Regions from separate parts of the Ensifer sp. EB106-03-01-XG145 genome, predicted to be linked through region 3. Evidence: riboswitches for the same ligand, from Rfam matches in the RefSeq annotation. Region 3 holds a riboswitch; each other region holds the start of a gene.
The links. Region 3 has a riboswitch for cobalamin ahead of bluB (5,6-dimethylbenzimidazole synthase). Riboswitches for the same ligand answer to the same signal wherever they lie in the genome.
Positions count from the first base shown of each region.

Region 1 (5,573 bases), on a different contig from region 3:
CACAACACTCAACCAATCCGAAACCCCGATCACGCCCCGCCCCGGCCACCAGATGCCGGCTTTCAGCAAAGGCTTGGCCGGCTGCGGTTTCTCGGCGCCTGAAACCAGCGCCTCGGCATAGTCGAGGAACAGGCCGGCATTGTCGGCGCCGCCTTCGGTGAAATAGGCCCAGAGCCGCTGGCGGTCATCGGCCTCAACCGTAGAAAACGGTTCAAGGCCCGGGTCCGGCTTGTCGTCGCCCGGCAGCACCGCGATCTGGAAACGGTGAGTGACGGCCGCCGCATGCAAGGCTTCGAGCAGATAGCGGAAATAGCTGGCGCCACCGAGCGGCCGGACGACGATCAGCTTCGCATGACGTGCCGTGCGCTCGACATAGGTGTCGACCGACATCGGGTGCATCAGGCTCATCAGGCTGGCAATGCGCAGACTCAGGCCTCCGTCGCGCCGGCCGTGGGCCGCAGCGATCGAGGAAAGCTCGGTGTCGGCGGCCGACAGGAAGAGGATATCGGCCGGCGTTTGCCCAAGGTCGATCGCCTCGTTGCCGTCGGCGATCGTTCCTTTCTGGGCGAGAAGCAGATGCATGATCTTGTCCGTTCGGGCAATTCCGAACGGAAACGCGTGAAGCGGCTTCCGTCCGGAATTGCGTTATTTCAATGCGTTAGATCATTTCATTCAATGAACGATCAGACGAGCGCAGCAATCGCAGCGCGCACCGCCGCCTCGTCCATGTCGTGCAGGCCGATGACGACGAGGCGCGTGCCGCGCTTTTCGCCGGCCGCCCAGGCCCGGTCGTAATACTGGTCGATGCGGGCACCGACGGCCTGGATCAGCAGGCGCATCGGCTTGCCGGGCACATCGGCAAAACCCTTGAGGCGCAGCACGTCGTGCTCGGCGATGACGCCCTTGAGGCGATCGATGAAGGCGGCCGGATCGGCGATGGCGCCGAGCTCGACGACGAAGCTGTCGAACTCGTCATGGTCGTGCTCCTCGCCCGTTTCATGCTCCATCTCGTGGTGCGACTTGCGGTTGGCGATATCGCTTTCGGTGCCGACGCCGAGGCCGAGCAGGATGGCGGCGGCCACTTCGCCGTTCTTTGCCTCGATCATGGTCGGCTTGCGGCTGGTGCGCGAGGAAACCTCGTCGCGCACGGCCTTGAGGCCGGACGCGTCGATCAGATCGGTCTTGTTGAGCACGATGAGGTCGGCAGCGGTCAGCTGATCCTCGAACAGTTCCTCGATCGGGCTTTCATGGTCGAGATTGTCGTCCTCGACGCGCAGCGCATCGACCTTGTCATGGTCGTCGGCAAAGCGGCCGGCGGCAACAGCAGCGCTGTCGACCACGGTGACGACGCCATCGACGGTGACTTCGCTGCGGATGTCCGGCCAGTTGAAGGCGGCGATCAGCGGCTGCGGCAGCGCCAGGCCCGAGGTCTCGATGATGATATGGTCCGGGCGGTTTTCGCGCTCGAGCAGCTTGGTCATGGTCGGGATGAAATCATCGGCAACGGTGCAGCAGATGCAGCCATTGGTAAGTTCGATGATGTCGTCCTCGGTGCAGGCCTCCGCGCCGCAGCCCTTCAAGACGTCGCCGTCGACGCCGAGATCGCCGAACTCGTTGATGATCAGCGCGATGCGCTTGCCGTCGGCGTTCTGCAGCAGATTGCGGATCATCGTCGTCTTGCCGGCGCCGAGGAAGCCGGTGATGACGGTCGCCGGGATCTTGCCGTGGCTGGTTCTCGCAGTGGTCATTATTCACCCTTCATTTTCAGCGGCAAACCGGCCGCGACAAAGTAAACTTCAGCGGATTTCTCCGCAACGATCTGGTGAAGCCGGCCGGCATGGTCGCGAAACTCGCGGGCCATGCGGTTCTCGGGCACGATGCCGAGGCCGACCTCGTTGGAAACGAAAACGAGGCGCGTCCGCGCCTGCGGCAGGAAGGCGGCGAGCGCTGCGAACTCCGCCTCGATGTCGCGCTCCTCAAGCATGAGATTGGTGACCCACAGCGTCAGGCAGTCGATCAAAACGACATGGGTGGGGTCGTCGATGCGCCGCAGAATGCCGACGAGATCGACCGGCTCCTCGTGCGTCGTCCAGCCTTCGCCGCGGCGCGTCCTGTGATGATCGATGCGCGCGCGCATTTCGTCGTCCCAGGCGCGGCCAGTGGCGACATAATGTTTGGCGAGACCGGACGCTTCGACGAGCTTCTCGGAAAAGCTGGACTTGCCGGAGCGGGCGCCGCCGAGGACCAGGACCGGTCCGGCGCTGGGATTGCTCATCGCGACCGCGCCAAGGTCAGCGGCAGATGGCAACAGCCGTTCGACGCGCCGGCGGCGCGTTCGGGAAAGTATCTGAGAGCCAAAACAACCTCCGTGATGGCGTTGGAGACGACACGTCTCCTCGGGCGGAATGCCCATGTCGGGTGGCAGGTCTCCTGGCTCACGGCGTCACGGGCCCCACATCGCCTCGCCCCGAATGGACGAGGTTCCGATGTCAGGACCCGAGCGGCCCGCCTCACCTTCCCGGCGCTTTCCAGTGCCACAGCGAACCTTTGCGCGTCGTCTCCGACGCATGGGTGCTGTGGGCGACATCATGAAAGGCGGACGATTCGTAGAAGAAGAGGCGTCCAACCCGGCTGATCACGATGCCACGCCAGTGGCTTTTCCGGCTCGATTCCGCACTGCCTCGATTGCCCCATGCAACCGGCTGGCAGCTCTGAATTTGAGCCCGATGGCGAACCCTGACCGTTCTACAGTCGCGGGGTCGGCTGCGATAAGGATGCCCGGTTTGGGTCCATCCGTCACATTCCCAATTATTCCCCCCGATCGCCACGACAAGGGGGAACCATCCAACATCCGATGATTAGGAAGCGGGCGCCGCAAAGTCAATCGACGCTTGCGACACCTCCCCGGCCGACTTGCGTCGCGCGACGATTTGTCGAGCGCGAAGCCGCACCGGACATGAGGCGAATGGCAGATCGCGAACGAACATATTTTAGCAATTACAGATGTTGCGTTAAACTGCAGCGCCGCGCGTCCTATGGACGTGCAAAGGTCGCTGAACCATCCCGCAACCGACCCGAGGGGCTTCGTTTATCCGGTAGGCACATGGAACGCAGGCTCGCCGCCGTGATGATTGCCGACGTTTGCGGCTATGGGCTGCTTACCCAGGCCGACGAGGAGGGTACCTGCGCCCGCTTTCAGGCCGACCTGCACGAACTATTCGAACAAAGCATCGAGACGCATCGCGGCCGGCTGATCAAGACCATGGGCGACGGCCTGCTGGTCGAGTTCCACAGCGTCGTCGAGGCGGTCCGATGTGCGGTCGAGGTGCAGCGCGCCAAATCTGAAAGTCGCGGCGTGGACGCGGGGCGGCTGCAATTCCGCATCGGCATCAATCTTGGCGACGTGATCGTCGAGGGCGACGACATCCACGGCGATGGTGTCATCATCGCCGAGCGCCTGCAGAGCCTGGCCGAACCGGGCGGCATCGTCATCTCCGGCACCGCCTACGACCAGGTCGAGAAGCACCTCGATGTCGGTTTCGTCTTTCTCGGCGAGCAGCGCCTGAAACACGTCGAAAAACCGGTTCGGACCTACCGTCTCTGGCTGGACGAAGCCCACGCCGGCAAGCCGAAGGCCAGGGCGCACCGTGGAAGACGCTGGGTCGCCCTGGCAGCGGCATCTGCCCTGGCATTCACAGCCGCCGCCGGCGCCGCCTGGTGGCGCCCGTGGCAGCCGCCTGCCGACATCCGTCCGGCTCAGGCTGTGGACTTCAGCCAAGCAGACAAGCCCTCGATCGCCGTGCTTCCGTTTGCCAATGTCAGCGATGACCCCAAGCAGGAGTTTTTCGCCAATGGCATGACCGACGGCCTCGTCACCGAACTGGCCCAGATCTCCGGCCTGTTCGTCATCGCGCGCAACTCGACGTTCACCTACAAGGGGAGATCGGTGACAGCCAGGCAGGTGTCGGAAGAACTCGGTGTGAGATATGTGCTTGAAGGCAGCGTCCAGCGTGCCGGAGAGCAACTTCGCATCAATGCGCAGCTCATAGATTCCCTGGATGGCGGTCACGTCTGGGCCGGAAAGTTCGACGGATCGCTCACCGACGCCTTTGCGCTGCAGGACGAAGTGATGCGCGGCATTGCCGAAGCGCTTGCGTTGCGGCTGGATCCTGACCAGCAGATGGCCTTCGGGCGCAAGGAAACGACCGTGCCGGCGGCCTTCGATGCGTTCCTGCGCGGCTGGGAGCACCACCGGCGCACCACGCCCGAAGACTTCGCGAAGGCACTGCCCTATTTCGACCAGGCGATTGCGCTCGATCCCGCCTATGGACGTGCCTATGCCGCCGCAGCCATGGTCTATGCGCGCATTTATCTGTGGCGCTGGCACTATCAGCTGGGCATCACGCGCTTCGAGGCGCGAGCCAAGGCGCGGCAGTTTCTGCGGATGGCGCAGAAACATAAGACGGCACTCGCCTATCAGGCAGCGGCCCTCCTTGCCGAAGTGGACTGGCGGCATGCCGACGCGCTCGCAGACCTCAAGGAAGCGATCGCGCTGGAACCCGGCGACTCCTGGAGCTACGCATTGACGGCCTTCGTGCTGACATCCGCCGGTCGGCCGGCGGAGGCCCTGCCCCATATCCGCACGGCGATCCGCCTCGATCCGCACTCCCCGTCCTTCTTCCTGTACGTCCTCGGCCTGACGCAGTTCAGCCTGGAGGATTTCGAAGCAGCAGCAGCGGCGGCGAGAAGCAGCATCGCGCTCAACCCCCAGGATGACGGTCCTTTCCTTCTCCTTGCCTCTGCCGCCGGACATCTCGGTCACCGCGCGGAGGCTGAGGCGGCAGTCGCCCGCTACGACGCGCTTCGCATCAGCCGTGGCGGAACGCCCGTCTGCATTTCAGAGCGCCCGCCGCTGGACCTGGCGCAGCCGCATGCCAGCGAGAAGCTCTATCAGGGACTGCGCCTGGCGGGCGTGCCTGAGACCCTGATGAACACCGACGTCAGCATTCGCGACAGGCTGCCAGCCGATGAGCTCCGTTCGTTGTTCTTCGGGCACCGGTTGCGTGGACGCATGCTGGATTCGGGCGAGGAACATGAAGCTGTCGTTTCGCCCGAGGGCATCGCCACCTTGACGGGAGACTGGGCTTCGCTCGGCGCCGGCAGGATGAGCAACGTCGAGGTCCGGTTCGAGAAGGACGAGGTTTGTTTCCTGTGGCTGAAAACGACGAACCTTTGTGGGGTGGTCTCGCGGAACCCCGGAGGACTGAGCGCCCGGGAAAACGAGTTCATCTGGTACCATGGCGACAGAGCCTTCACCTTCTCGCAGGTGCGCTAGCCATGGCAGAAGCGACGCAGGCGCCAAACCGGTTGCGGCCCTAGTGCGTCACCCGCTGCAGCACGCTGAACTGGAAGGCCTGGGTCGAATTCCACGGGGTCGTGTGCTGGTGCTTGACATGCTCGACAAGCCGGAAGGACGGTCCGATCACTTCGGCGAGTGCCGCCGGATCGTAGCGCACCACCGGTAGGCCACTGCAGCGCTCCGGACCATCGGGCGCGAAGGTGGCGATAACCGC
Region 1 is NZ_JBYTEC010000016.1:77,635-83,207, forward strand. It holds gene cobN (cobaltochelatase subunit CobN) at 1-582, opposite strand, end outside; gene cobW (cobalamin biosynthesis protein CobW) at 684-1,748, opposite strand; gene cobU (bifunctional adenosylcobinamide kinase/adenosylcobinamide-phosphate guanylyltransferase) at 1,748-2,275, opposite strand; cobalamin riboswitch at 2,712-2,860, opposite strand; gene AC3WWH_RS27260 (adenylate/guanylate cyclase domain-containing protein) at 3,104-5,335, shown strand; gene AC3WWH_RS27265 (class I SAM-dependent methyltransferase) at 5,376-5,573, opposite strand, start outside.
Region 1: another riboswitch for cobalamin. It lies ahead of cobU (bifunctional adenosylcobinamide kinase/adenosylcobinamide-phosphate guanylyltransferase); the one in region 3 lies ahead of bluB (5,6-dimethylbenzimidazole synthase).

Region 2 (5,573 bases), on a different contig from region 3:
ACGTCCTGGCAGACCTTCCAGCACGTTCTCCTGCCGATGATCGCGCCAAGCCTGATCGGCGTCGGCCTCTTCGGCTTCACGCTCTCCTACGACGAATTCGCCCGCACGCTGATGACTTCGGGCAGCTACAACACTCTGCCACTCGAGATCTACGGCATGACTACGAATGTGACGACGCCGGTGCTCTATGCGCTCGGCACGGTCACCACCCTCTTCTCCTTCACCATCATCCTCGTCGCGCTCGCAGTCATTCTGACCTTGCGACGCCGCCAGGCAAAGCTGAGCTAGGCTAGATGCGCATCCTGATCATCAATCCCAACACCACCGCGTCGATGACGGCCAAGGCAGCCGCGGCCGCTCGGACTGTCGCCAACCCTGCCACGGAAATTCTCGCGCGCACCTCCAGATCGGGACCGGCCTCGATCGAGGGGCATTATGACGGCGCCGTCGCCCTGCCGGGCCTGCTCGCCGAAATCCGCGACGGCGAGGCCGCAGGCGCCGATGCCGCGGTCATCGCCTGCTTCGACGACACCGGCCTCGAGGCGGCCCGTGCGCTCGCCCGCATACCGGTGGTGGGGCTCTGCGAATCCGCCGTCGCGACCGCTGCCATGCTGGCGCAACGTTTCACCGTCGTCACCACGCTCGAACGGTCACGGGTGCTGATCGAGAATCTCGTCCGGCATTACGGCATGGGCGACCGGGCAAGGGTCCGCGCCGCCAACATCCCGGTGCTCGAACTGGAGGACAAGGCATCAGACGCGCTCGCCAAACTCCGGCGCGAGATCGAGCTGGCGCTCAATCAGGATGGCGCAGAAGCGATCGTGCTCGGCTGCGCCGGCATGGCCGATCTCGCCCGTGCGCTCCAAGCGGACTATGACGTCCCTGTCATCGACGGCGTTTCGGCCGCGGTCAAACAGGCGGAAGCACTCGTGTCACAGGGACTTATGACCAGTAAGCGCGGGGCCTATGCGTCGCCGCTCAGCAAGCCCTATTCAGGTTTCATGAGCGCGCTCGCTCCGACCCCGGCTTGAGGTGATGCCGACCTGGAATCGCCCACGACGGTCGCCAGCAGCGCATTCGATGCATCGGCCTCGGCAATGATCCACTCGCGAAAGGCCTGGATCTTCTTTTGCCGCCGGTGGCTCTGCGGGTAGACCAGCCAATAGGCCCGGCCGTCCTGCACCACATGGTCAAACGGCCGGATGAGTTTGCCGTTTCTGAGTTCCTCCAGCAGGAAGGTCGAGACGGCGATGGCAATGCCGTGATCCGCAAGTGTCGTGGCGACGTCCATCGCCTGAACGTCGAAGATCAGTTCGGTGCCGTTGCTCGCCGGTGGTTCCACGCCGGTTTCGATCATCCATCGCCGCCACCAGCTGGCGTTACCGAAGCGCCGTACGCGCAGAACGTCCGAGGGATGCTTGAGCTGGTGTTTCTCCATGAAAGACGGTGTGCAGACCGGCATGTAATCGATAGGGAAGAGCGGAAACACGTCGTTGCCGGGCCAGTCGCCGTTGCCGCTGCGCACCACGAGGTCGATCGCATCACGCTTGAAGTCGATCAGTTCGGTCGACATGTGCACCCGGATGCTGATGTTCGGATGGGCCGTCTGAAACGAGGCGAGCCGCTGACCGAGCCAGCTCGAGACGACGGTCGGTAGCACGGAAATGTGCAGGTGGTGCTCGGTCATGTCGGCGATCTCGGAAAACGCAGCCCCGAGAAGATCGATCGCCTCGGTCACCTTCGGCGCCAGTTGCCGCCCGGCCGCCGTCAGCCTCACCTCGCGCGGAAGACGAACGAAGAGCGGCGTGCCGATGCGCTCCTCCAAGATCCGGATCTGGTAGCTGACCGCCGCCTGCGTCATGCCGAGCTCGTCGGCGGCGCGGGTGAAGCTCAGATGTCTGGCGGCCGCTTCGAAGGCGCGCACGGCACTCATGGGAGGAATCTTGCTCATGGTTCTGAGATAAGCATTCTTTATGCCTGCATGCGAGAAATCGCTTTGCGCGAAGCAGCAAAAATCCTCACTTTTTTTCGCGAACACAACAGCAAAAACAAAGAGGATAGCAATGCTTAGCGCAGTGCGATCAACGATCCTTCATGCCCTGAACTGGGCCGGCAACGCACTCAACCCGACCATCGCCATCGATACGTTCAGCGAATTCCAGCTGAAGGATATCGGCCTCACGCGGGATCACGAGACCGTCCGGGCGCGCATCGACGATGGTGCCGATCCGTGGCATTGGCCGACGGACGGCAATCCGCGCAAGTCACCGCCCTCGCCGGAGCGGGATTGCGGCGACGCGCCGCAAATGGCAAGGGCTTCGCCTCGAGCCCAGCCCGGAGAAAACAAAGACGTAAGCATGTCGCTCTGCGATTGACGGAACGCAGAGGCAAGAGACAGCGCAGTTGTCGTGATCTGCCACCTGCCAGCCCGCGGACCGAATTCGAGAGCGATCCGGCGTGGCGTTTCTGAAAGCGGCGTGCCGGAGCCTCTTCGCAAGTGATCGGCAACGGAGCAAGCGCCGGGCTCGAAGCCGAGAAGCTCTCCACCCACAGGTTTCGCCGCATCCCGCGGTTTACTCCTTGTTATCCACACGGCGAAAGAAATCACCTTCTCTCCCCGGCTTCAGGCACCTCGAACCTATTGACGCAGATTTGCGATGAACTACTATATCTAGTGTTCGAGGTTCTCTCGATTCGCAGGGATTGAGAGCTAAGACGGGAATACGGTGCGTCGGCGAGTTTTCGCCAGGCTATGCCGTAGCTGCCCCCGCAACTGTAGACGGCGAGCGACTGTCCGGAATTGGACCACTGAGGCATGAGGCCTCGGGAAGGTCGGGATGGAAGCTGAGACCCGTGAGCCAGGAGACCTGCCTCGAGCAACAAACGTCCACGGGCGGGGTGTCCGGAGAGGTTGAGTTGCGTGCGGCAGGATGAGCCTGCCTGATCGTCTCGACATCTCCCCGGCAGCCTGTCGAAAGCTTCGGGGTGAAGTCATGTCCGCGTCATTGAAATTCTATCGCTCGCCAATCAAGAGGCGCGGTTTCCCGCGCAACTGACGAAGAGGCATGCCCGGGCGTCCAGATCCGAGCGAGCCACAGCCATGACAGCCCTGCATTTCGCCGGATCGCGGTTGCGTGTCCGTGCGCCTTCTCATGCTCTCATCCAGCCGACCAAACGAGGAAGAAATGAACGTTACCGTCTACAGCAAGCCCGCCTGCGTCCAATGCACCGCGACCTACCGGGCGCTCGATCGCCAGGGCGTCAACTACGAGATCATTGATATCTCCATCGACCAAGACGCGCTCGAAACGGTCAAGGGCCTCGGCTACATGCAGCTTCCCGTCGTCGTCGCCGGCCCCGAACACTGGGCGGGTTTTCGCCCCGACAAGATCAGCGCGCTTTCCTAGAGGAGACAGGCGGTGGGCCTGATCGTCTATTTTTCCAGCCGCTCGGAAAACACCCATCGCTTCGTCGAAAAGCTCGGCCTTCGCGCAGCGCGCATACCGCTCAAGGAAAGTAAGGCTTCACTTACGGTTTCCGAGCCCTTCGTGTTGGTCGTGCCCACCTATTGCGGCGACGACGGCCGGGGCGCCGTGCCGAAACAGGTGATCCGCTTCCTCAACGATGCGGGCAACCGCTCTCACATCCGCGGCGTGATTGCTGCGGGCAACAGCAATTTCGGCGCGACCTACGGGATCGCCGGCGACGTCATCGCGGCCAAGTGCCGGGTGCCCTACCTCTACCGGTTCGAGCTGCTCGGAACCGAGGAGGACGTCGCCAATGTCAGAAACGGGATGGAACGATTTTGGACGTCTCAACACTCGAACGCCCCCTGAAGGCGACGGAAGCAGCGCTCGACTATCATGCGCTGAACGCGATGCTGAACCTCTATGATGAAGAGGGGCGCATCCAGCTCGACAAGGACCGGCTGGCGGCGAAGCAGTACTTCCTCCAGCACGTCAACCAGAACACCGTCTTCTTCCATAACCTCAGGGAGAAGCTCGATTATCTGGTGACCGAGGGCTACTACGAACAGCAGGTGCTGGATCAGTATTCCTTCAACTTCGTCCGCGACCTCTACGACCACGCTTACGGGAAGAAGTTCCGCTTCCCGACTTTCCTCGGCGCGTTCAAATACTACACGTCCTATACGCTGAAGACCTTTGACGGAAAGCGCTACCTGGAGCGCTACGAAGACCGCGTCTGTATGGTGGCGATGACGCTGGCGCGCGGGAACGAACAGCTTGCCCGCGATCTCGTCGACGAGATCATTTCCGGCCGTTTCCAGCCGGCGACGCCGACCTTCCTCAATGCCGGCAAAAAGCAACGCGGCGAGCTCGTCTCCTGCTTCTTGCTTAGGGTCGAGGACAATATGGAAAGCATCGGCCGCGCGATTAATTCCGCGTTGCAGCTCTCCAAGCGCGGCGGCGGCGTGGCGCTGTCGCTCACCAACATCAGAGAGATGGGCGCACCGATCAAGCAGATCGAAAACCAGTCCTCCGGCATCATCCCGGTGATGAAGCTCTTGGAAGACAGCTTCTCCTATGCCAACCAGCTTGGCGCCCGCCAGGGAGCAGGTGCTGTCTATCTGCATGCCCACCACCCGGATATCATGCGCTTCCTCGATACCAAGCGGGAAAATGCCGACGAGAAGATCCGTATCAAGACGCTGTCGCTCGGCGTCGTCATCCCGGACATCACCTTCGAGCTCGCCCGCAACAACGAGGACATGTATCTGTTCTCGCCCTATGACGTGGAGCGCGTCTACGGCGTGCCGCTGACCGAAATTTCGGTGACGGAGAAGTACCGCGAGATGGTCGAGGATGCTCGTATCCGCAAGCGGAAGATCAAGGCGCGCGATTTCTTCCAGATCATTGCCGAAATCCAGTTCGAGAGCGGATACCCCTACATCATGTTCGAGGACACGGTGAACCGGGCGAACCCGATCGCCGGGCGCATCACCATGAGCAACCTCTGCTCGGAAATCCTGCAGGTGAGCGAGGCGAGCGAATTCAACGACGACCTCTCCTACGCAAAGATGGGCAAGGATATCTCTTGTAATCTAGGCTCGCTGAACATTGCCGCGGCGATGGACAGTCCGGATTTCGGCCAGACGATCGAGACCTCGATCCGCGCGCTCACCGCCGTCTCCGAAATGAGCCACATCTCTTCCGTGCCTTCGATCGAGAAGGGCAATGACGACAGCCATGCGATCGGCCTTGGCCAGATGAACCTGCACGGCTACCTCGCCCGCGAGCGCGTCTTCTACGGCTCCGAGGAAGGCATCGATTTCACCAACATCTATTTCTACACGGTGACCTATCACGCCATCCGCGCATCCAACCGGCTGGCGGTCGAGAAGGGCGTGACCTTCAAGGGCTTCGAGAACTCGAAATATGCGTCCGGCGAATATTTCGACAAATACACCGGGGCCAAATGGTTGCCAGCGACCGAAAAGGTAAAGGCCCTGTTCGAAGCGGCCGGCATTTCCATCCCGACGCAGGAAGACTGGCTGGAACTGAAGCAGGCGGTCATGCAAGGTGGTCTCTACAACCAGAACCTCCAGGCGGTGC
Region 2 is NZ_JBYTEC010000002.1:308,215-313,787, reverse strand. It holds gene AC3WWH_RS10080 (ABC transporter permease) at 1-288, shown strand, start outside; gene AC3WWH_RS10075 (aspartate/glutamate racemase family protein) at 294-1,031, shown strand; gene AC3WWH_RS10070 (LysR substrate-binding domain-containing protein) at 989-1,933, opposite strand; gene AC3WWH_RS10065 (hypothetical protein) at 2,064-2,375, shown strand; cobalamin riboswitch at 2,665-2,889, shown strand; gene nrdH (glutaredoxin-like protein NrdH) at 3,186-3,407, shown strand; gene nrdI (class Ib ribonucleoside-diphosphate reductase assembly flavoprotein NrdI) at 3,420-3,836, shown strand; gene nrdE (class 1b ribonucleoside-diphosphate reductase subunit alpha) at 3,806-5,573, shown strand, end outside.
Region 2: another riboswitch for cobalamin. It lies ahead of nrdH (glutaredoxin-like protein NrdH); the one in region 3 lies ahead of bluB (5,6-dimethylbenzimidazole synthase).

Region 3 (5,573 bases):
AAGACCATGACCGACAGCCTGCATGTCGGTCCGATCCTGCTGGGTTCGGCGCTTCCCGCGCACATCCTTTCGCCTTCGGTCACATCGCGCGGTGTCGTCAACATGGCGGCCCTCGCGGTCGTCGAAGCCAGCCATCCGGGCTGACATGATACCGCGGAGATCGCCTTCGATCTTCGCAGCTATCAGGCGCCAGACCGGCGCCCCCAATGCCATATCCAGGCGTCGCGCAGTTGTTGAGCGCGACGCTCTATCGCCCGAGAATCACAGCGGAATCATCCTCTGCTGCCCGCTCGCGCGATCCGGTCGCAAGAACCGGCAATCGAAAATTGCAAAATTGGCACCACACACCAAACGGGTAAGTTTGCGCTGGACAAAAGGTGAACCTCTAACCATGCTGTGGCTTCGGACGAGATTCGGTGTTGTGGCATGACTGAGCAGCAGGCTGTCCTCGACATGCTGGAAATCCTGGAAGGCGGGGGCTGTGTCGAGCCCGCTCATTTCTTTACGCTGATGCGCCGCACGTTCCGCATTGCCCATCTCCTGTACCTCGAAGCCGAGCCCTATGCGGACGAGCTCAAGATCTGCCGCCTGCATCACACCTTCGGCGCCTATGCCGCCGAGATCTACCGTTCGCGCGGCCTTCACCGAATCGATCCGATCCTGAAGCTCGCGCTTGGCGGCGTGCGCCCGGTGGAATGGACGATGGCGCGACATCGGTTCCCGGAATGCGAGCCTTTGTTCCAGGCCGCGCAGGAAATCGGCATTTCCACCGAGGGCGTTGCCTTGCCGCTGCCATCGCCCGCAGGTCGGACGGCGCTGCTGGCAATCAACGTCAACATGCCGGCCGACGAATGGACGGCCTATCGGCGCCAACATCTGCGCGATTTCCAGCTCGCCGCGAATCTTTTCCATGCGGCCATGCTGGAACATGGCGCAATGGCCGGCGGCCTTTCGGCGCGTGACATGCGCCTCACCGGTCGCGAAACCGAGGTTTTGACCTGGGCCGCCGCCGGCAAGAGCTATTGGGAAATCGCCACTATCCTCGGCATTTCCGAACGCACTGTGCGCTTCTTCATGACCAATGCGAGGCGCAAGCTGAATGTCGTCTCCAACACGCAAGCGGTCGCCCAGGCCGTCCGCCATGCGCTGATCCCCACCGTTTGACGCAGCTCGCGCCAATGCCCTCCCAAAACCCCTCGAAATCTAGTGGGAAATATCGCTGATTTAAACTGTCACTACCGACAGTTACGCGACCGCCGCCAGCCTGACAGCATCCGCCCATCCCAAGACAAGGATGGAGAAAAAGATGATCAGGATCCTGAACGGAAAGACCCGAGCACAGCACCCGCAGGCCGTCGACGACATGTTCCGGCTGCGCAAGCGCGTCTTCCACGACTTCCTGAAGTGGGACGTTCAGACGGACGGCGCATGGGAAATCGACAACTACGACACGGCGAACCCGCTCTACGTGCTATCCTACGCTCCCGACGGCCGGCTGCGTGGCTCGCTGAGGCTGCTGCCGACGCTCGGCCCCAACATGCTGGACGATACCTTCCCGATCCTGCTCGGCGACAATCCGGAAATCCGCAGCGCCTCGGTGTGGGAATCGAGCCGCTTCTGCATCGAGCCCGAGATTTCGCAGGACCGCGCCTCCAATCAGGTGACGATCGCCGCCGCCGAGTTGATGTGCGGTGTCGGCGAACTCGGTCTCGCCTCCGGCATCAGCCACATCGTCACGGTCACCGACGTGTTCCTGGAGCGCATGTTCCGCCGCATGGGATGCCCGGGCGAGCGCATTGCCGAACCCCATCGCATCGGCTCGGTCTTCGCCGTTGCCGTCGCCTGGGAAGTGACTAACGACCTGCTTCAGCGCATGAAGGCCATTGCCGCCATCGAAGGCACCGTTCTCGAACGCCCGATGTCGCTCGAAACCGCCCGCGCCGCTTGAATGCCATCGCCGGCCGGAGCCGTTAACGCAAACCGCCGCTTGTCGTTGCACGATCACCGACAAGCTCTATGATGGAGGTGAAACAGGAATTGCCGCTGGCAGCCGCCCATATCAGAAGGCCGGCATCATGCGGCATCAGGAAGAGACTTCGCCCGTGTTCCCGCGCTTGAAACACGTCGCTGTGGTGCTTGTGCCGCTGGCCCTGGTCGGTGCCGATCCTTCGCTGGCATCGACCGTGTGCGACCGGCTGAATACCCGGCTTGCGCAACTGCCCGACATGGTCGCCACCACTGCGGATGCCCGGGACTATGCCAGCGCCATCTCACGACAGAATATCGAGCTGCGCCGGGCGAAGAACGACCGCCGCCGCGCGGGCTGCGGTGGCGGCAGCGTCGTCACCTTCGATGGCGGCGACCCCGACAGCTGCGGGGAGCTCGACAGCCTCATAGCCGAGATGGAAGACAATCTGCGCATGCTGAAGTCGGAGCGCGAGCAGATCGTCGCCGGCGGCAGCGAAGACAGTCGCCGCCGTATCCTTGCCGCGCTTGAAATCAACGGCTGCTACAGCGACAGCGAAGAATTCGCGAGCGTCGAGCCCGAAGAGCCCGAAACGCACCGCAACATCATTGCCGACCTGCCACCTGACGACGCCTACGGGCCGATGCTCGGGCATGGCGAAGACGGCTATGCGCCGCAGGATGGCTACTATCGCGGAACACTCAGGACCATGTGCGTGCGCACCTGCGACGGCGCTTTCTTCCCGATCTCCTCGGATGCGACGCCGGCCGACTTCCCGCGGGACGAACAGGCCTGCCGGGCGCGCTGTCCTGGCGCCGAAACCGAACTCTACTTCCACGATATCAACACGGAAGAGAGCGAACAGATGGTCTCGGCCGTGACCGGGTTACCCTATACCGAAATGCCCAATGCGTTCGCCTATCGCACACGCGGCATCAGCAAGCCCGGCATGTGCGGCTGCCAGATACCGCAGACTGCCGCAACCTCACCGAAAACGACCGGCACCAAGATCGGCGACGATCAGTCATCCATCGTCGTGATCGAAACCAAGAAGCCGGCGGACACCACGACCGCCACGGCGCCGGCCGAGGAGAGGCCTTACGACCGGTCCAAGAGCAAGGTGCGCGTCGTCGGTCCGACCTTCCTGCCGCAGGAAGAAACCTCGATCGACCTGAAGCACCCGAAGGGACCGGCCTATCAACCGGTCCAGAACTGAACCCGGCGCCGCCTTAAAGCGCGTCGCGATCGCTGCGCACTTTTGCGCGACGGGCTTTAGGAACTCTCGCTGCAGTTCCCCCAGCCTTCCTCAAACACCAGTTCTTCCAGCGGCAGGCGTTGCCGCCATCCCTTCACCGCCAGTTCGGGCTGCTGGTAAAGGCGATCGACATAACCGAGGCAGAGCCAGGCGACGATCTCGATATGATCGGGAATGCCGAGGATCGCCTTGATCTCCGCCTCGTGAAAGATACTGACCCAGCCGACGCCAACGCCTTCGGCTCGCGCCGCAAGCCACAGGTTCTGCACGGCACAGACCGTCGAATAGACATCCATCTGCGGATTGTGCGTCCGCCCGAGAACGACGGCGCCGCCGCGTGTGCGGTCGCAGGTGACGCAGATGCTGAGCGGTGCCTTGCGAATGCCTTCAAGCTTCAGCGAGCGGTATTTGGCCTGCTGCTCTGCCTCGAACATCAAGGCGGCCTCATCATTGGCGCGGTGAAACGCCTGCCAGACGCGCTCGCGCGTTTCTGCCCCCCGCACCAGTACGAAATTCCAGGGCTGCATGAAGCCAACCGACGGCGCGCTGTGCGCCGCGGCAAGCAGGCGTTTCACCAGATCGTCGGGAAGAGGCTCGGCCAAGAATTCGTCGCGCACGTCGCGGCGTGTTTCGATGGCGCGGTAGACGGCCTCCCGCTCGTCCGGCGAAAAGGCACCGGCAGCCGCAAGGCCGCCCTTCTGTTCAGTCAGCATCGTTCGATCCCCAACAATGCGAAAACCTCCCGCCGTCCGCGCGGGGTTCGGTCTATCTCGCCAGGCCGGTCTTCTGACTTCGGTTCAACCGGTCGCCTCACCTTCCCAGATCGATTGAGGATCCAGTGGCAAAGCCTTGAATCAATTCAAGGCACTTCTAGAGGCGACCGTCCCCGTCACAGCGTTGGGCACGTTCCGGAATGACACCGGATTCCCGATTCTCCCGCTCGCGCGGGCACCTGACGGCGTCATAAGGGCACAGCCGCCAAGGAAAGACAAGCGCCCGTCAGAGCGGGATGAGGAAAAGTGCGCGCGGTTTTCCGCCCGCATTCCGCTCTAACTTTTGAGGATCGATCACGTTTATGATTTTGGGTCGATCCGACCCAAAATCATCGTGATCTAGAGCGGCGCCACCGGATGCGGCGAACCGTCATAGCCGCCCCAGACCGACTGGTCGAAGCAGATCACCGATCCGGTCATCAGCCCGGATTCCGCGGAAGACAGATAGGCGCAGGCGCGCGCCACCTCCGCCGGATCGACGAGCCTGCCGAAGGGTTGGCTGGCGGCCGCCTTTTCGAGCCAATCCGCGGCAGCGCCGTGAAATTCGCGCTGGATGCGGTCCTCGCCTTCGGAAGCCATCCAGCCGATATTCAGGCCGTTGACGCGGATGCGGTTGCGCAGAAGCGCATAGGCAGTGTTCTTGGTCAGCGTCTCCAGAGCGCCTTTCGACGAGCAATAGGCCGCAATGAAGGGCTGCCCGGCCATTGCCGACATCGACCCGATATTGACGATGGTGCCTTCCGTTTGCTCACGCCGCATCACCTTCACCGTCTCCTGCATCAGGAAAAACGGCGCCCGCACGTTGATGGCGAACATGCGGTCGAACAGTTCCGGTGTCGTGTCGAGGATCGTGCCGCGATCGGTGATAGCGGCGGCATTGACCAGCGCATCGACCCGGCCGAACTCCGCATCGCAGGCGGCAACGACCTTGCGCGCGTCGTCAACCTTTTCAAGATCGGCCTCGACATAGACCACTTTCGCGCCGCTGGCCTTGCCGATTTCTTCGGCCTTCGCCTTTCCCTTTGCGGCGTTGCGCCCACAAATGACGATGCCTGCCGCACCGCGTTCGGCGAATAGGCCGGCGATCGTTGCGCCCAGCCCTTGCGTGCCGCCGGTGACGATGGCGATCTTGCCTTCCATTTGTCCGCTCATTGAAATTCCTCCCTCGGATGATCGTGTAAAACAGGTGCGGCCCCGGGCGAAACGCTCCGGGAGCCTGTCGGATGTGCTGTCGGACCGTCAGCTCAGCTTGCGCTTCGCCTGCGCGTCGAGTGCGGCCTGAAAATCCTGCTCGCTCGTTCCTGCGGTCAGTGCCTCGCGCATCAACTGCGCCTGGGTCTTCGGCGCCAGCCCGCCAAGCGGCGGGTCGCGGTCGAGATTGGTTGGGAAGGAATAGCCCTCGGCGCAGGACGCGATGGCATTGGCCGCTTCCGCATCGGTCAGCTTGCCCTTCGCCAGCAACGCCTTCAAGGCCGGGTAGAGCGTCGCGCTCATCGTCAGCCGATCGACCGTTTCCATCGCCCGGCCAAAGGCCGAGGACACCTGCAGCAGGTTCGCCACGCGGCGGATGTCGGTGGAG
Region 3 is NZ_JBYTEC010000010.1:83,086-88,658, reverse strand. It holds gene AC3WWH_RS22345 (NADP-dependent malic enzyme) at 1-144, shown strand, start outside; gene AC3WWH_RS22340 (helix-turn-helix transcriptional regulator) at 427-1,164, shown strand; gene AC3WWH_RS22335 (acyl-homoserine-lactone synthase) at 1,307-1,948, shown strand; gene AC3WWH_RS22330 (DUF2865 domain-containing protein) at 2,076-3,182, shown strand; gene bluB (5,6-dimethylbenzimidazole synthase) at 3,239-3,934, opposite strand; cobalamin riboswitch at 3,981-4,192, opposite strand; gene AC3WWH_RS22320 (SDR family oxidoreductase) at 4,334-5,146, opposite strand; gene AC3WWH_RS22315 (phytanoyl-CoA dioxygenase family protein) at 5,234-5,573, opposite strand, start outside.

Region 4 (5,573 bases), on a different contig from region 3:
GTTGGCAACACGACCTCGAGGCCGAGGCAGAGCTGGCGCATGTTGCCATAGGCGAGCACCGCCGTGCCGCCGGCATTGGTGGAGAGATTGCCGCCGATACGCGCGGAGCCTTCCGATCCGAGCGACAGCGGGAACAGGCGATTGTGATCGTCCGCTGCCTTCTGGATGTCGGCGAGAATGCATCCGGCGTCCGCGACGATCACGTTGCCGACCGGATCCACGTCGCGAATCCGGTTCAGCCGTTCGAGCGAAAGCACGATGTCCGCTTTGCCTTCCCGCGGGATCTGTCCGGCCACGTGGCCGGTGTTGCCGCCCTGCGGTACGATCGCGGTGCGGGTCGCGCTGGCGAGTTTCATGATGCGAGAGACTTCGTCGACCGAACCGGGGCGAAGCACCATCGGCGTCGTGCCGCGAAAGAGCCCGCGGGATTCGACGAGATAGCGCGCCTTGTCCGCTTCGGCGGTGAGCGCATTGGCGCTGCCGACGATCTCGACGAAGGAGGCGATGAGTTCAGGAGAGGGAAGGGTCGTCATGAGTCTGCCTTCGCACTGCGCTTGAGCGCGCTATCGGATCGGTCGATCTGAAGACACGATCCTCGGTTCCTATCGGCTGCGATCATAACCGCAATCGCGGCCGTCCGGTGAGGGCGGGGTGCGGAGGAGAAGCCGCACGCGATCTCACCCTCGCGGCGCCGCCGCACGCTGCAGCCGGTCGATGATCGCTTCTCCCAATCCTTCCGAAGGGATCGGCCCGAAGGCGATCGTCGCAGCGCCGCTGGCGTCGGCCCGCTTCATGTAGTCGAAGAGATTGGCTGCCGCTTCGTGAAGATTTCCGGTCGGGCTGAGATCGAGAACGATGGCCGCCTGTTCCTCGCCGGCGATCCGGCCGCCGCCGTAGCGGATCAAGGCCTCGCCCGCACGCACATCGGCAACATCGAGCCTGACGGCCGCGCCGGGCGCGTAGTGGGAGGCCAGCATGCCCGGCGCCTCGATCGTTGCTCCCGCCGTTTCCGGTCGGATCACCGGACGATCGAGCAGGCGCTCGATTTCTGCGGCATCGAGGCCGCCGGGGCGGAGCAGCCGGATCTCGTCGCCATCGACCTTGATGATCGTGGACTCCAAGCCGATTTCGGCCGGGCCTGCGTCGAGGATCAGTTTCAGCTTTTCGCCGAGATCCGCATCGACATGGACCGCACTGGTCGGGCTGATCTTGCCCGAGGTGTTGGCGCTGGGCGCTGCGAGCGGCCGCCCGAAGCGGGCGATCACCCGGCGCGAAAAGCCGTCGGGCATGCGGATGCCAAGCGTGTCGAGGCCGGCCGAGGCCAGCGCATGCACGCTGCTATCGGGCCGCTGCGGCAAGATCAGCGTCAGGGGTCCGGGCCAGAAGGTTTCCGCCAGGCGTCGGGAAATCGGGTCGAAGCGCACATGGGCCTCGGCCATCGCCATGTCGGAGACATGCGAGATCAGCGGATTGAAGCGCGGCCGGCCCTTCATCTCGTAGATGCGGCTGATCGCATCGGGATTGGTGGCGTCGGCGGCAAGGCCATAGACGGTTTCGGTGGGAATCGCGACCGGTTCGCCTTCGGCAAGAACGGCGCAGGCGCGTTCGATCGCGCGGTCCGGTTCCCTGCCTGTGTCGATGATCTCTGCCATGCCGTTTCCTTTCCGACGCTTCCTTAACGGACGTGCCGGGAAAACAGAACGATTTTTTTGGGGGCGTTCGGTTGCTGCCTCAGAGACTGCGGATAATGCGGCGCAGCGCGGAGTCCCGGGCACCCAGCATCAGCACGTTCTTGAGAGCAACCTTGGGGTCGTCCGTGCGGAAGAGGAGCCCGTTGTCGCGGACGTTGCGGTTGATGACCATCTGTCCGTCTTCGGCGTTCGGCTCGATCGCGACCGCGAAATACATGCGGGAATAGCCGCTCTGGATACGGTCGAAGAAATGCGTCTCATCACCAAGGTCGCTGAAGAAATTGGCGAAGTAGAACGACCAGTTGATGTCCTTGGAAGGCGTGACCGCCGTCCGCGCCGCCGTCACATGGCAATAGCCGAGATGCGGCTTGCCGACGAGCGTGCGGTGAAAAATCAGCTTGGGAAACTGGATCGAGGCATGAAAGCCGTTGATCCGCTTGTGCGTCGTGTCACCGGCGGTCGCGAGCTTCTTGCCGGTCCTGTCCGCGACTTCTTCGTAGCTCAGATACCGTCGCTCGCTCGGCAGCCATTGCCGGCGGTTGATCCTGCCGGTGCGCAGAAACTCGGTGTGCACGGCCGTCTTCGGCATGACCGCCGGCGGCTTCTCGGCCGCAGCGTCGTAATATCTGAACTTTGCCATGATCGTCAGTGCGCCGTCTGCCTGCCGGACATCTTCGTCCGCCGGCAAGCCTAGTGGCTTATGGTTAATGAAGGATTTCCTTTCGTTCGCGGAAGATGCCCCTGCACATTCATGGGAATGTCGCAAACGGGCGAAGCCTTCCTGTGTCTGCGTCATGTCAGTCACAAAAGCCGGCATCTGCCCAATTTTTGATCTATCTATATGTTTATAAAGTGAAAAATTCTCGCATCCGTTTCCAAAAGGCGGTTTCGATCGTGTCGTCATTCTGGAATTGAATGTCGCTATCCGGCGCCTGCCGAGGCGCCTTCCGCGCTTACATATCCTTACTCAAGGTGTCGTCTTCCAAAGGGGAAGGCGGAGAATTGGGAAGCCGGTCAAATCCCGGCGCTGCCCCCGCAACGGTGGTGGAGCGAAAGCCTCGGCAAAAGGCCACTGGACGGTTTTCCGTCCGGGAAGGCGCCGGGCTGGTCCTTCGAAGGACGGCTCCTGAGCCCGGAAACCAGCCTTGACAGACATAACCGTAACGGGTTGCGGCGGGCAGCCGGATCGGAGCCTAAAACGCATGGGCGTGCGCCCATGCGGGTTCCTGTCCTGCCTCTCCGAAACATGGCGCATGAGGACAGGACATGGATACCAAGACCGATATGCTTCGCAAGCTGAAGGGCCGGCGTGACGGCTACAGCCTCGATCGGGCCTTCTACATCGACCCCGACTATTACCGGCAGGACCTGGAAAACATCTGGTATCGGGATTGGCTGTTCATCGGCCACGATTGCGAAATCCCGCGGGCCGGCAACTATTTCACCGTCCAGGTCGGCGACTATCCGGTCGTCATCACCCGCGATCGCCAGGGCACGATCCGCGCGCTCCACAACTCCTGCCGCCACCGCGGCTCCCGCGTCTGCACGCAGCACAAGGGCTCTTCGGCAAAGCTCGTCTGTCCCTATCATCAATGGACCTACGAGCTCGACGGCTCGCTGCTCTTCGCACGCCAGATGGGCGAAGACTTCGACAAGGCAGCCCACAGCCTGAAGCAGATCCATTGCGAAACGGTCGGCGGCTACATCTTCATCAACCTGTCGGAGACGCCGGCGGATTTCGCCGCCTTCCGCGAGCTGGCATTCCCCTACCTCGCGCCGCACCGGCTGGGAGAGACCAAGGTCGCCTTCGAAAGCACCATCATCGAAAAGGGCAACTGGAAGCTCGTCTGGGAGAACAACCGCGAGTGCTACCACTGCGCCGCCAATCACCCCGAACTCTGCCGGACCTATCCGGAAGCGCCGACCGCGACCGGGGTGCAGGGCGCCAAGGACGATCCGGTGATTGCCGCCCATTGGGCGAAGTGCGAGGCCGAGGGCCTGCCGAGCGAGTTCCGGATGTCGCCGACCGGCCAGTTCCGCGCCGCGCGCATGCCGCTGGTCGATAATGCCGAAAGCTACACCATGTCGGGTGCGCCCGCCGTAAAAAGGGCGCTGTCGGCCGATGTCAGGCAGAAGCAGATCGGCACGCTCCTGATGTTCCATTACCCCACGACCTGGAACCACGTGCTTTCGGATCACGCCATCACCTTCCGCGTGTTGCCGCTGGGGCCGGAACTCACGCAGGTGACAACGAAGTGGCTGGTCCACAAGGACGCGGTCGAAGGTGTCGACTACACGCTCGAGGATCTGACTCATGTCTGGACCGAGACCAACGACCAGGATCGCCAGATCGTCGAGGAAAATGCCTTCGGCATCCGCTCGCCGGCCTATGAGCCCGGTCCGTATTCGCCGGAGCACGAGGGTGGCGTGATGCAGTTCGTCGAATGGTACTGCAAGTTCATGGAGCAGCGCCTGCAGGGCGATGCGGCTCCGCTCTCAAAGGTCGCCTGACATGCAGATGGCGTCCTCCTTCCATCATTTCGACGAACTGCATGTCTGGATCGACCGGCAGCAGATGCTCGAATGCACATCGGCGGTTGTCGAAACCGCCGATGTCATGACCTTCACCTTCCGTGCGGAGAAGCCCGCCTGGTTTCGTTATCTGCCCGGCCAGTTCGTCACCCTCGAATTGCCGGTCGCCGACGAACCGGTCATGCGCACCTACACCCTGTCGTCGACGCCATCGCGACCGCTGTCAATTGCCGTCACGGTGAAGGCGCAGGCCGACAGCGTCGGCACCCGCTGGATGTTCGATCACCTGAAGCCGGGCATGAAGCTCCGGGCTTTTGGACCGCTCGGAGATTTCAGCTTCGTCCGTCATCCCGGCGAAAAGTACCTGTTTATCTCCGCCGGATCCGGCATCACCCCGATGATGTCGATGACGCGCTGGATGGCCGACTGCGTGCCGGAGACCGATGTCACCTTCATCTCCTGTGCTCGCCGGCCGGACGACCTTCTGTTTCGCTCGGAGCTCGAGGTTCTGGCGACACAGATGTCCGGGCTGAACCTCGGCTTCATCGTCGAGGGGCACGAGGCGCGTCACGGCTGGCATGGCCTGCGCGGCCGCATCGACGGTGCCAAGCTACCGTTGCTCGCTCCCGACTTCCAGGAGCGCACGGTGTTCTGCTGCGGTCCGGAACCGTTCATGCGCGGTGTGCGCGAGATGCTGAAGGCAGCCGGCTTCGACATGGCCCGCTATCACGAGGAGAGCTTCCAGCCGGCGGCAGCACCTGCCGCGGAAGAGATCGCCGTGCGCGCCGGTGCCGGCGATGATGGTGAGGTTCAGGCGGCCAAGGTCGCCTTCACCATGAGCGGCAAGGAGGTCGAGGCGAAACCCGGCCAAACGATCCTGCAGACGGCGCGTGCCAATGGTGTGAGGATCGGCGCTGCCTGCGAGGGCGGTATCTGCGGCACCTGCCGGGTGATGAAGGTCGCGGGCGAGGTCGAGATGAACCACAATGGCGGTATTCTCGATGACGAGATCGACGAGGGCTACATCCTCGCCTGCTGCTCGCGGCCGCTGGGAGATGTCCAGATCGAAGCCTGAAGGATCAGGGCGTGTTGCAGGGCGCAGGCTTGATTGCAACGCGCCGTAGCGTGTCGGCATTGGCAACTGCGCTGCCACAACCGCCCTGTGCCGCGTCATCGGCGGCGACCGCCACCTGTAGGGCGCGCTCGTGGCGAGCGAAGTCGATCGAGCCTGTCACCAACATGTCGACGCCGCTGCCGGCGCCGCTCGTGGCACCGGCACGGCTGACAAGCAGCGGCTCGCTAAGCGTTGCGGTCGCCCGTGCGACCGCGTGCATGCCCGTCCCTTGCTCG
Region 4 is NZ_JBYTEC010000001.1:863,867-869,439, forward strand. It holds gene AC3WWH_RS04165 (FAD-binding oxidoreductase) at 1-533, opposite strand, end outside; gene AC3WWH_RS04170 (L-threonylcarbamoyladenylate synthase) at 678-1,652, opposite strand; gene AC3WWH_RS04175 (DUF6656 family protein) at 1,732-2,331, opposite strand; cobalamin riboswitch at 2,645-2,853, shown strand; gene AC3WWH_RS04180 (aromatic ring-hydroxylating oxygenase subunit alpha) at 2,958-4,202, shown strand; gene AC3WWH_RS04185 (FAD-binding oxidoreductase) at 4,204-5,298, shown strand; gene AC3WWH_RS04190 (glycoside hydrolase family 25 protein) at 5,303-5,573, opposite strand, start outside.
Region 4: another riboswitch for cobalamin. It lies ahead of AC3WWH_RS04180 (aromatic ring-hydroxylating oxygenase subunit alpha); the one in region 3 lies ahead of bluB (5,6-dimethylbenzimidazole synthase).